Regions from separate parts of the Nocardioides candidus genome, predicted to be linked through region 2. Evidence: predicted binding sites of a transcription regulator. Region 2 holds the regulator's gene; the other holds the start of a gene.
The links. The regulator LexA, encoded in region 2, represses DNA repair genes until DNA is damaged. The targets are predictions, from matches to a motif close to TCGAACANNTGTTCGA.

Region 1: the regulator LexA is predicted to act here: its motif matches at 2,925-2,940, upstream of ACAX67_RS19830 (SAV_6107 family HEPN domain-containing protein).

What each region holds. Positions count from the first base shown of each region.
Region 1 is NZ_JBGGWC010000005.1:89,762-94,045, forward strand. It holds gene ACAX67_RS19815 (SCO2097 family morphological protein) at 1-335, opposite strand, end outside; gene dinB (DNA polymerase IV) at 439-1,650, opposite strand; gene ACAX67_RS19825 (methyltransferase domain-containing protein) at 1,666-2,400, opposite strand; gene ACAX67_RS19830 (SAV_6107 family HEPN domain-containing protein) at 2,434-2,856, opposite strand; gene ACAX67_RS19835 (hypothetical protein) at 3,011-3,445, opposite strand; gene ACAX67_RS19840 (YbaK/EbsC family protein) at 3,480-3,953, shown strand; gene ACAX67_RS19845 (phytoene desaturase family protein) at 3,967-4,284, shown strand, end outside.
Region 2 is NZ_JBGGWC010000001.1:1,064,733-1,069,016, forward strand. It holds gene ACAX67_RS05245 (ATP-dependent DNA helicase) at 1-19, shown strand, start outside; gene ACAX67_RS05250 (MXAN_6640 family putative metalloprotease) at 16-1,602, opposite strand; gene lexA (transcriptional repressor LexA) at 1,650-2,360, opposite strand; gene ACAX67_RS05260 (LysM peptidoglycan-binding domain-containing protein) at 2,598-2,942, shown strand; gene ACAX67_RS05265 (PKD domain-containing protein) at 3,094-3,522, opposite strand; gene ACAX67_RS05270 (DUF6318 family protein) at 3,858-4,284, opposite strand, start outside.

The DNA.
Region 1 (4,284 bases), on a different contig from region 2:
TCGATCACGCCGAAGCCCGACGGGTGCGCCGAGACGCCCGGGTTGCTGCCGGGCTGCGAGCTCAGGTTCTGACCACGGATCGCGCTGAGGCCGATCGTCGCCGAGCCCAGCATGATCACGAACCCCACGATCCCGATCTGCCACAGACCGCTGATCGCCCCGCCCATCAGGACGGCGATGCCGACGACGAAGACGAGGCCCGCGAGGACGGCGCGCCGGCGGGCGGCCCGCCGCGCGGTGGTGCCCCGGAGGGTGGAGGCGAACTTGGGGTCCTCCTCGACGAGGGCGCGCTCCATCTGCTCGAGCAGTCGCAGCTCCTCTTCGGAGAGTGGCACCGGATCCTCCACACGTGCGTCGACAGGGGATGTCGAAGGGTCTTGATCTTCAGTGTAGGCAGGCGCTGCGCCGTCCGGTAGGCCGACCTGATATTTCGTCGCGTCATCCCAGCAGGCTGCCGCGCCGCACGGCCGAGGAGCCGAACCGGTCGGTCGCCCGGTCGACCGCACGGTCGGCGTCGGGCCACCCGGGGTCCTGCTCGCCGATGACGAGCTGGCGGCTGCCGAGCTCGCGGCGCGGGCGGAGGCCCTCGACCCGCACGCCGACCAGGCGGACGGCCAGCCGCAGCGGGAAGACCTCGTCGAGAAGCAGGAGGGCTGCTTGGTAGACGTCGTGCGTGACGTCGGTGGGCTCGGGCAGCGTGCGGGAGCGGGAGATCGTGCGGAAGTCGCTCCAGCGCACGGTGATCGCGACCGTGCGGCCGACCTTGTCGGCGGAGCGCAGACGCGCCGACACCCGCGCGGAGAGGCGCAGGACCTCACGGGCGAGCACCGCACGGTCACGGGTGTCGGCGTGGAGGGTGTGCTGGGCCCCCATGCTGCCCTCGGGCGTGCCCTCGCCGAACCCGAACGTCCCGGCCCCGCCGGGCGTGAGCTCGCTCCGGTCGGCCCCCCACGCGAGGGCGTGCAGGTGGCCACCGAGGTGGCCGCCGAGCATCCGGCGCAGCTCGCTCACCGGGAGCCTCGCCACGTCGCCCACGGTCAGCAGCCCGAGCCGGTGCAGCCGCTGCCGCGTCGCCTCGCCGACGCCGTAGAGCTCGCCGACGTCGAGCGGGTGCACGATCGCGGCGAAGTCCGCCGGCGCGATCACCAGCACGCCGTCGGGCTTCGCCCGCCGGCTCGCGAGCTTGGCCACCGAGATGGCGGCGGCGATGCCGACCGAGCAGGTGATGCCGTGCTCGGCGCGGACCCGCGACCGGATCCGCTCGGCGATCACGGTGGGTGGGCCGAACAGCCGGGTCGCGCCGCGGACGTCGAGGAACGCCTCGTCGAGCGACATCACCTCGACCACCGGCGTGAACTGGCGGAAGGTCTCCATGATCGCCCTGGAGACCGGGCGCAGCACGTCGAAGTCGGGCGGCACCTCGACCAGCCGCGGGCAGAGCCGTCGCGCCTCCCCGCCCGACATGCCGGATCGGATGCCGTAGCCGCGCGCCGGGTAGTTGGCCGACAGCACCACCCCGCGGTGTCCTCCGCCCACCACGACCGGGACGTCGTGCAGCTCCGGGAGATCGCGGATCGCCACCGACGCGTAGAACGCGTCCATGTCGACGTGGAGCAGGTGCGGCGCGGGCCTCGAGGACGCCGGGGTCACCGGCGCGGCCTCGGCCTAGTGGGCCAGGAGGTGGACCTGGGTCGCGAGCGGGAGGTACTCCGGCCGCTCGGCGACGGCGCGCTCGAGGTCAGCGAGAGCCGAGGCCGCGCCGGCCTCCTGGTCGAGGAGCGAGCCCGGCACCAGGTCGGTGAAGACCCGCACGGCGTGCACGGCGGCCACCGTGAAGCCGGCCTGCTCCACGAGCGCACTGATCTCGGGAGCCGTGAAGCGGCGGTTCGTGCGACCGGGCCGGCTGCCGCGCTCGGGCACCTCGTCGCCGTCGAGCAGGGTGAGCGCCTCGCGCAGGTGGCCCGCCATCGCTCGCGCGACGACCGCCGCGTGGCGCTGACCGACGAGGATGCTGACCGTGCCGCCGGGCCGCAGCACCTTGCGGATCGTCGCCAGCGCCTCGCCGGCGTCGACCACCTCGAGGAGCCCGTGGCACAGCACGAGGTCGGCACTCTCCGCACCCACCACGTCGAGCAGGCCCGAGACGTCGCCCTGGTGCCCCGCGACCTCGACGCCGACCTCCAGGGCGCGTCGGGACAGCGCGGCGAGAGCGTCGGGGCTCGGGTCGACGACGACCACCCGGTGGCCCGCCTGGGCCACCCGTACGGCGAAGCCGCCCGTCCCGCCACCGATGTCGACGACGTCACAGGGCTCGCCGGAGAGGACGGGGCCCAGCGCATCCCACACGACAGCGGTGCGCACGGACCCCGGACGCTCCCCGGGCCGCTCTCGGGAGACCATGACGTCCACACTAGTGGTCCCACCGCAGGGAGCTCAGCCCGCCGCGCGCCCGGCCAGCTGCTCGCCCAGCGGGACGTGCGGGGTGAGCCCCAGCGCCTGCTCGACGACGGCGAGGAAGCGGTCGGCGTCGCGGACCAGGTCGTCGGCGTCGCGCTCGCTGACCGCTCGTGTGGAGCCGGACTCGGCGGCCGCGCGCTTGGCCGCACCCGCGGCGAAGAACGTGGCCCACTCCCCCAGCTCGGGCGCCACCTCGGCGAGCAGGACCCAGGCGTTCTTCTGCGCCCGGCGCCGCGGCGCGGCGGGCCGCGCCCGCGCCGCGAGCAGTGCGGCCGCCGCACGCAGCGCGGCCACGTGGGCGCAGGCATAGCGCTCGGCGACGTCGCGCGAGGCGACCGCCTCGCTCAGGCTTTCCGCCGCACGGAGGAGGTAGGAATGCGTGGTCGCGGGAAGGTGCATCGCTGGCTCCTCGGTCGGTGGTCGATGACCGGCGGGGCGGGGTCGGGGCCGTCTCCGTCGGGTCGTGTTCGAACATGTGTTCGAACAATTCCAAGGTACACCCCACCCCCGACACGAGGTCAAGGCCTCGTGCGGAGGGCGCGGGAGCCGGCGGTCAGGCCTCGTCGAGCACGCGGCAGTGCCGCCGGCTGTCGGGGTGCAGGAGAAAGACGAGGGTGACCGCGCTGACGACGGCCGCGGTGATGATGAGGCCGCGGAAGAGCGCCGGCGGCGTGGTGCGCACGGTGGCCACGGCCGCGACGACGATGCCGATCGAGATCAGGCTCAGCGCGTGGCGGGCCCAGTTGTGGCCCGCCCGCATCAACGGGATCAGCGTCAGCGTGGTGATCGCGATGACGCCGTACAGGACGAGGATGACGGGCACGAAGTCCAGCGGCTGCACCGTGCTGTCGCCCGAGCGGCCGGGAGACCAGGCGTCCTGCAGGTCGTCGCGGAACGCGACCACCAGGACCGACACCACGAGACCGGCGGCCACCTCGAACCACAGCAACCACGTTGCGAAGTCGACCGACGCGGGTCGCTTGCCCATCCATCCTCCTCGACCGTGCCCTAGGGTCACACCCATGTCGGCCGACCATCCCTCGATCAGCCGGTTCCGCGCCGAGCACGCGCGACGCGGCGGCACTGGCGAGATCGTCATTCTGCCCGATGCCGTCCACACCGCCGCACTGGCCGCCGCGGCACTCGGCTGCGAGGTGGGCGCGATCGCCAACAGCCTGCTGTTCGACGCGAGCGGCTCGCCGGTACTGATCCTCACCTCGGGCGCTCACCGCGTCGACACCCGACGGACCGCCGAGGCGGTCGGCGCCGAGCGGCTCGACCGCGCGACGCCGGAGTTCGTGCGGGAGCACACCGGCCAGGTCATCGGCGGCGTGTCCCCCATCGGCCACCCCGCGCCCGTGCCGACGTACCTGGACTCCTGGCTGCAGCGCTACGACGTCGTGTGGGCCGCCGCCGGTCATCCGGCGGCGGTGTTCTCGACGACGTACGACGAGCTGCTGCGCCTCACCGGCGCCGACCCGATCGACGTCGAGTGACGGAGGGGACGCCGTGAGGATCGTCGTCATCGGAGGCGGCCTGGGCGGCCTGGCCTCCGCCGCCCGGCTCGCCAAGGCCGGCCACGAGGTCGTGCTCGTGGAGACCTCGCCGACCCTCGGCGGTGCCCTCGGCACCGTGACGGAGGGGGGCTACAGCTGGGACGGGTCGGCGACCTCGACGCTGGTGCCGGCTGCGCTGCGCGACCTCTTCCGGAAGTCGGGGCGCCCGTTGGAGACCGAGCTCGGCGGCGACCTGGAGCCGCTCGAGGTGATCACCGAGCACCGCTTCGAGGACCGCACCTCGGTGCGGGTGCCCGGCGGGTCCCGGGCC
Region 2 (4,284 bases):
GTCGGGATCCACCGCCTAGACGCGCTGCGCCTCCGCGACGACCGACTGGTGCTGGTCCTGGTCGAGCGGGCGTCCGTTGCAGGTCCACTTGGTGCCGACCTCGCAGTTGTAGCGGGCACTGCCGTTGACCACGGTCACCTCGACCGCCTTCACCGCACCGGCGCCGAAGTCGAAGCTTCCGGTGTAGTCGCCGGCATCGGTGAGCTCGACGACGGTGGTGCGGACGCCGCCGGTCTCCAGCAGGACGCGAACGAGGGCGGCACTTCCGCGCTCGACCGGCGCGAGGTCCAGGCTGAGCGACAGGTGCCACCGCGGCCCGGTGTGACTGGGCTCGAACCGGTACGACGCCGAGGTGAGGTGGTCCTCGGCGAAGCCCAGCGCCTTGCGCGGCTGCGTCGGGCTGAGGGTCGTGCTGCCGTTGAGCCGGGTCGCGGGGTAGAGCCGCCCTTCGTCGTACCAGCGCCTGGGGTGGAGGTTGTCGGCCGCCATGCGGAGGAGCTGCGTGCGGAGGTCGGTCCCCTTGTCCGCCAGGGCCGCCTCGATCGCGGCCGTCGCGTAGAGCGCCGGCGCGGTCGCGGTCGCGGCGTCGGCGTTGCGCCACATGGTGCGCACCAGGATCGGCAGTCCGGCCTGCGCCTGCGGGAAGTGCTCGGTGAGGTGGCGGAAGAAGATCCAGGCGCCGTACCAGTAGCCACCGCGGAACGTGTCGAGCGGCAGGCCGGGCTTCCCCATCGGGCCGTAGGGCAGGTATCCGGTGTTGTCGTTCACGGCGTCGAAGACCTCGTCCTCGGCCCAGGTCGCCGTGGCCTCCATGAACCAGGCGTCGGCGCCGATGTCGTAGCCGAACTGGACGGCGTGGAAGTACTCGTGCGCCGCCGTCACCTGCATGTTCTGGGTCGACGTGTGCCGCGGGAACTCACGGTGGCTGTAGTCGTTGTCCAGCACGCAGTAGGCCCAGGTCGCGCCGTGCCGCGGCAGCGACGAGGCGTCGGTGGTGCAGTAGCCGTAGAGGCCCTGGTTGCCGATCTGGGCGAGGTAGATGTCGGAGCGGCCGTCGCCGCCACGGGTGCCGTCGCTCATCGGCCGCCGGTAGCCGGCGTCGACGTAGCGCTGGTGCACGCGCGTCATGGTGGCCAGCACCTTCTCGACGTAGTCGGGCCGGTGGTCGCCGTCGCGGTTGCGCCGCGGCACGCCGTTGACGGCGTCGTCGGCCTTCGTCACGTAGTGGACGCACACCGTCTTCGAGCACATCCTGCGCACCGACTTCGTGGTGTAGCACGACGCGTCGGGGCAGCGGTTGGGGTTGGCGGTCGGACGGGAGAGGTACGTCGACGCCTCCCGCTGCTGCGCGGGCGGAAGCGCGCTCCGGAGCAGTGCCAGGTCGCGCAGTGCCAGGGTCAGCTCGCCGCTGTCGGTCCCGAGCGTGCTGTCGAGGCCGTCGTCGAGCAGCGAGGTGACCTTGTCGAGGGCGGCCTCGGCACGGGCCGCGCGGTGGGCGGTGTGCCGCGGATCGGTGCGTTGCGGGTCCGCCGCGGCGTGCGCCGTGGGCGCGGCGAGCAGGGTTGAGCACAGCAGCAGGGCGAGCGAGCCGAGACGGAGCATGTCCCTGACTCTATGTCGCGCCTAAACGGCCCGACGAACCGTGACCATCACATGCGGCGCAGGACAGCGGTGACCTTCCCGAGGATCGTGGCGTTGGTGCCGTCGATCGGCTCGAAGGCGTCGTTGTGCGGCAGCAGCCAGACCTTGCCGTCCTTGCGCTGGAACGTCTTGACCGTGGCCTCGCCGTCGATCATGGCGGCGACGATCTCGCCGTTCTCCGCGGTGGGCTGCTGGCGGATCACGACGTAGTCGCCGCTGCAGATGGCCGCGTCGATCATCGACTCGCCGCTGACCTCCAGCAGGAAGAGCTGGCCGTCGCCGACGAGCTGGCGGGGGAGCGGGAAGACGTCCTCCACGCGCTCCTCGGCGAGGATCGGTCCGCCGGCGGCGATCCGGCCGACGACCGGCACGTTGGTGGGCACCGGGTTGCTGTCGCCGTAGCCGGTGATGTCGTGGGTGCTCTGCATCGACTCGGGCAGCACGACCTGGAGGGCGCGGGGCAGGCTCGGGTCCTTCTTCAGGAAGCCCTTCTCCTCCAGCACGCGCAGCTGGTGGGCGACGCTCGAGGTGCTGGTCAGGCCGACGGCGCTGCCGATCTCGCGCATGCTCGGCGGGTAGCCGCGCTGGTCGATGCTGTCCTTGATGTGCTGCAGCACGCGCTGCTGGCGCGGGGTGAGCCCGGTCGCGTCCGGGGGTCCGTCGGGCAGCTCGCTGACCTTCTTGCCGCGCGCCTGGGTGTTCGCCTGCTTGTCCGCCATGTCGCCGACGGTAACGCCGATCACGCCTCGGTTTCAAACATCTGTTCGAACCGGCGTGTCGCGACACGCCGTCGAACATCTATTCGACCAGGTCCTTGATCCGTTCGAACCTTTGTTCTAACCTCGTACATGTGTTCGATCGAACTGTTGATCGAACGGCCCGGCAGGTTTCTGTCGGACCCCCTCGCTGAACTTCTCTCGAACACACCGACCAACTCTTCCCCGGAGGTCACACCGATGAGCACCCTCACCCTCGCCCCGCACGTCAGCTACAGCCGCCCGACCAGCGTCCGCCTCACGCGGCGCGGCCGACTGGTGGTCTTCGGCTTCGGCGTGCTCCTCGCCTTCGCGCTCGGCGTGTGGTTCGCCGCCGGCTCGGTCGCGACCCAGGAGGCCGGTGTCGAGCAGGTGCAGGTCGTCACGGTCGCTCCCGGCGAGACCCTCTGGGACATCGCCTCCGACGCGGTCGACGTCACCGGTGACGGCGACGTGGCCGGCATGGTCGCCCGCATCAAGGACATGAACAGCCTCGACTCGAGCGTGGTCTACGCCGGTCAGGACCTCCGCGTCCCCACTGAGTGACGCTCGTCGAATGACCCCACGGTTCTACAACTGAATACTCCGTCCACGCACCGACCCGCGTGGACGCACCAAGGCGGCCCAACTGCCCGGGCCCCCTTAGGGGAAGACGAAGGGCGGACCCACGACCCCGGGTCCGTCCTTCGCTCCGTTTTCAGCTGCCGTAGCCCACGAGCGTCGGCCGCGCCTCGATCGCCCGCAGCGCCACCGACCCGCCGGGGATGGTGACGCTGCCCGGCACGGGTTTCCACCCCTGGCCGCCGACCCGGTAGTCCGCCACCCAGGTGGTGTCCACCGCCGGCGCGTACCTCCCCGTCCGCAGGTAGCTGTGCGTGATCGACAGCCTCGGGTACGGCGCTCCCGGCTCGTCCGTTCGCAACGAGTCGCCGTCGCCGAAGCGCCAGGTGTAGGAGTCGACCCGGATCCGCAGGTCCACCCGTTGCCCGAGGAGCCTCACGGTGCGATCGAGGGTCTGCTCGTGGGTGAAGAAGTTGGTGTCGAAGTTGACCAGGGTCTTCCCGCCCGGGGGCTGGACCGAGAGTGTCGAGGGCGGGAGGGGGATGCGCCGGAAGGCGGTCGCCACGAGGCCGCCGGTGACGGCGGGTGCGGCGTCGGAGGGACAGGAATAGGTCTCCCACAGGAGATCACCGGTTGGGGATTCAACCCACGAATGGGTCTTGATCGTGCCGTCGGCGCAGGTGAACTGCCCAGTACACACACTTTGGCAGGCAGATTGGGAGTGAAAGGTCCCGGTCGTTGAAGTGCTGGCGCTCCCGGACGTTGAGGTTCCTGCTGCATCGTCGTGCACCCAGACCCCAAACTGTCCGGGGCCCGATCCGACGTCGGCGCCGTCGTCGGCAAAGGCCGGACCGAGGCAGCACGCGGCGAGTGCGGCGAGCGCCGCGACGAACCATCGCATTACAGGAGCTCCACTGTCGTCACACTCCACGTACCTCGGACCAGGGCGACAGAGACCAGCCACTTTGCCGGGCCGCCCTTGAAGGTTCCGTTGAGGTTGCCGGCACCGACAGTTCGCTGCGTCTTCACAAGCGTGTGGGTGACCACAGCCCAGTGCTCGGGATCGGAAGACACCGGCTTCAGCGCCACAACCCTGTAGTTGCCGCCGACGATCTTGCCGCCGCGGCGATACACCCGGTTGATCCCTTGGATTCCGGCGGCGCAACCCGAGCAAGATGGCTGGTCGATGCGAGCGAGGAGATTGACGTCGCCGGTCTTCATCGCATAGTTGACGACACGCCAGTAGAACCTTACGAAGGCGGTAACTCCTGCTTGACCGCGCGATTCCGCCTCCGGCGGCACGGTCGGCTCAACAGGACCCGTCGCA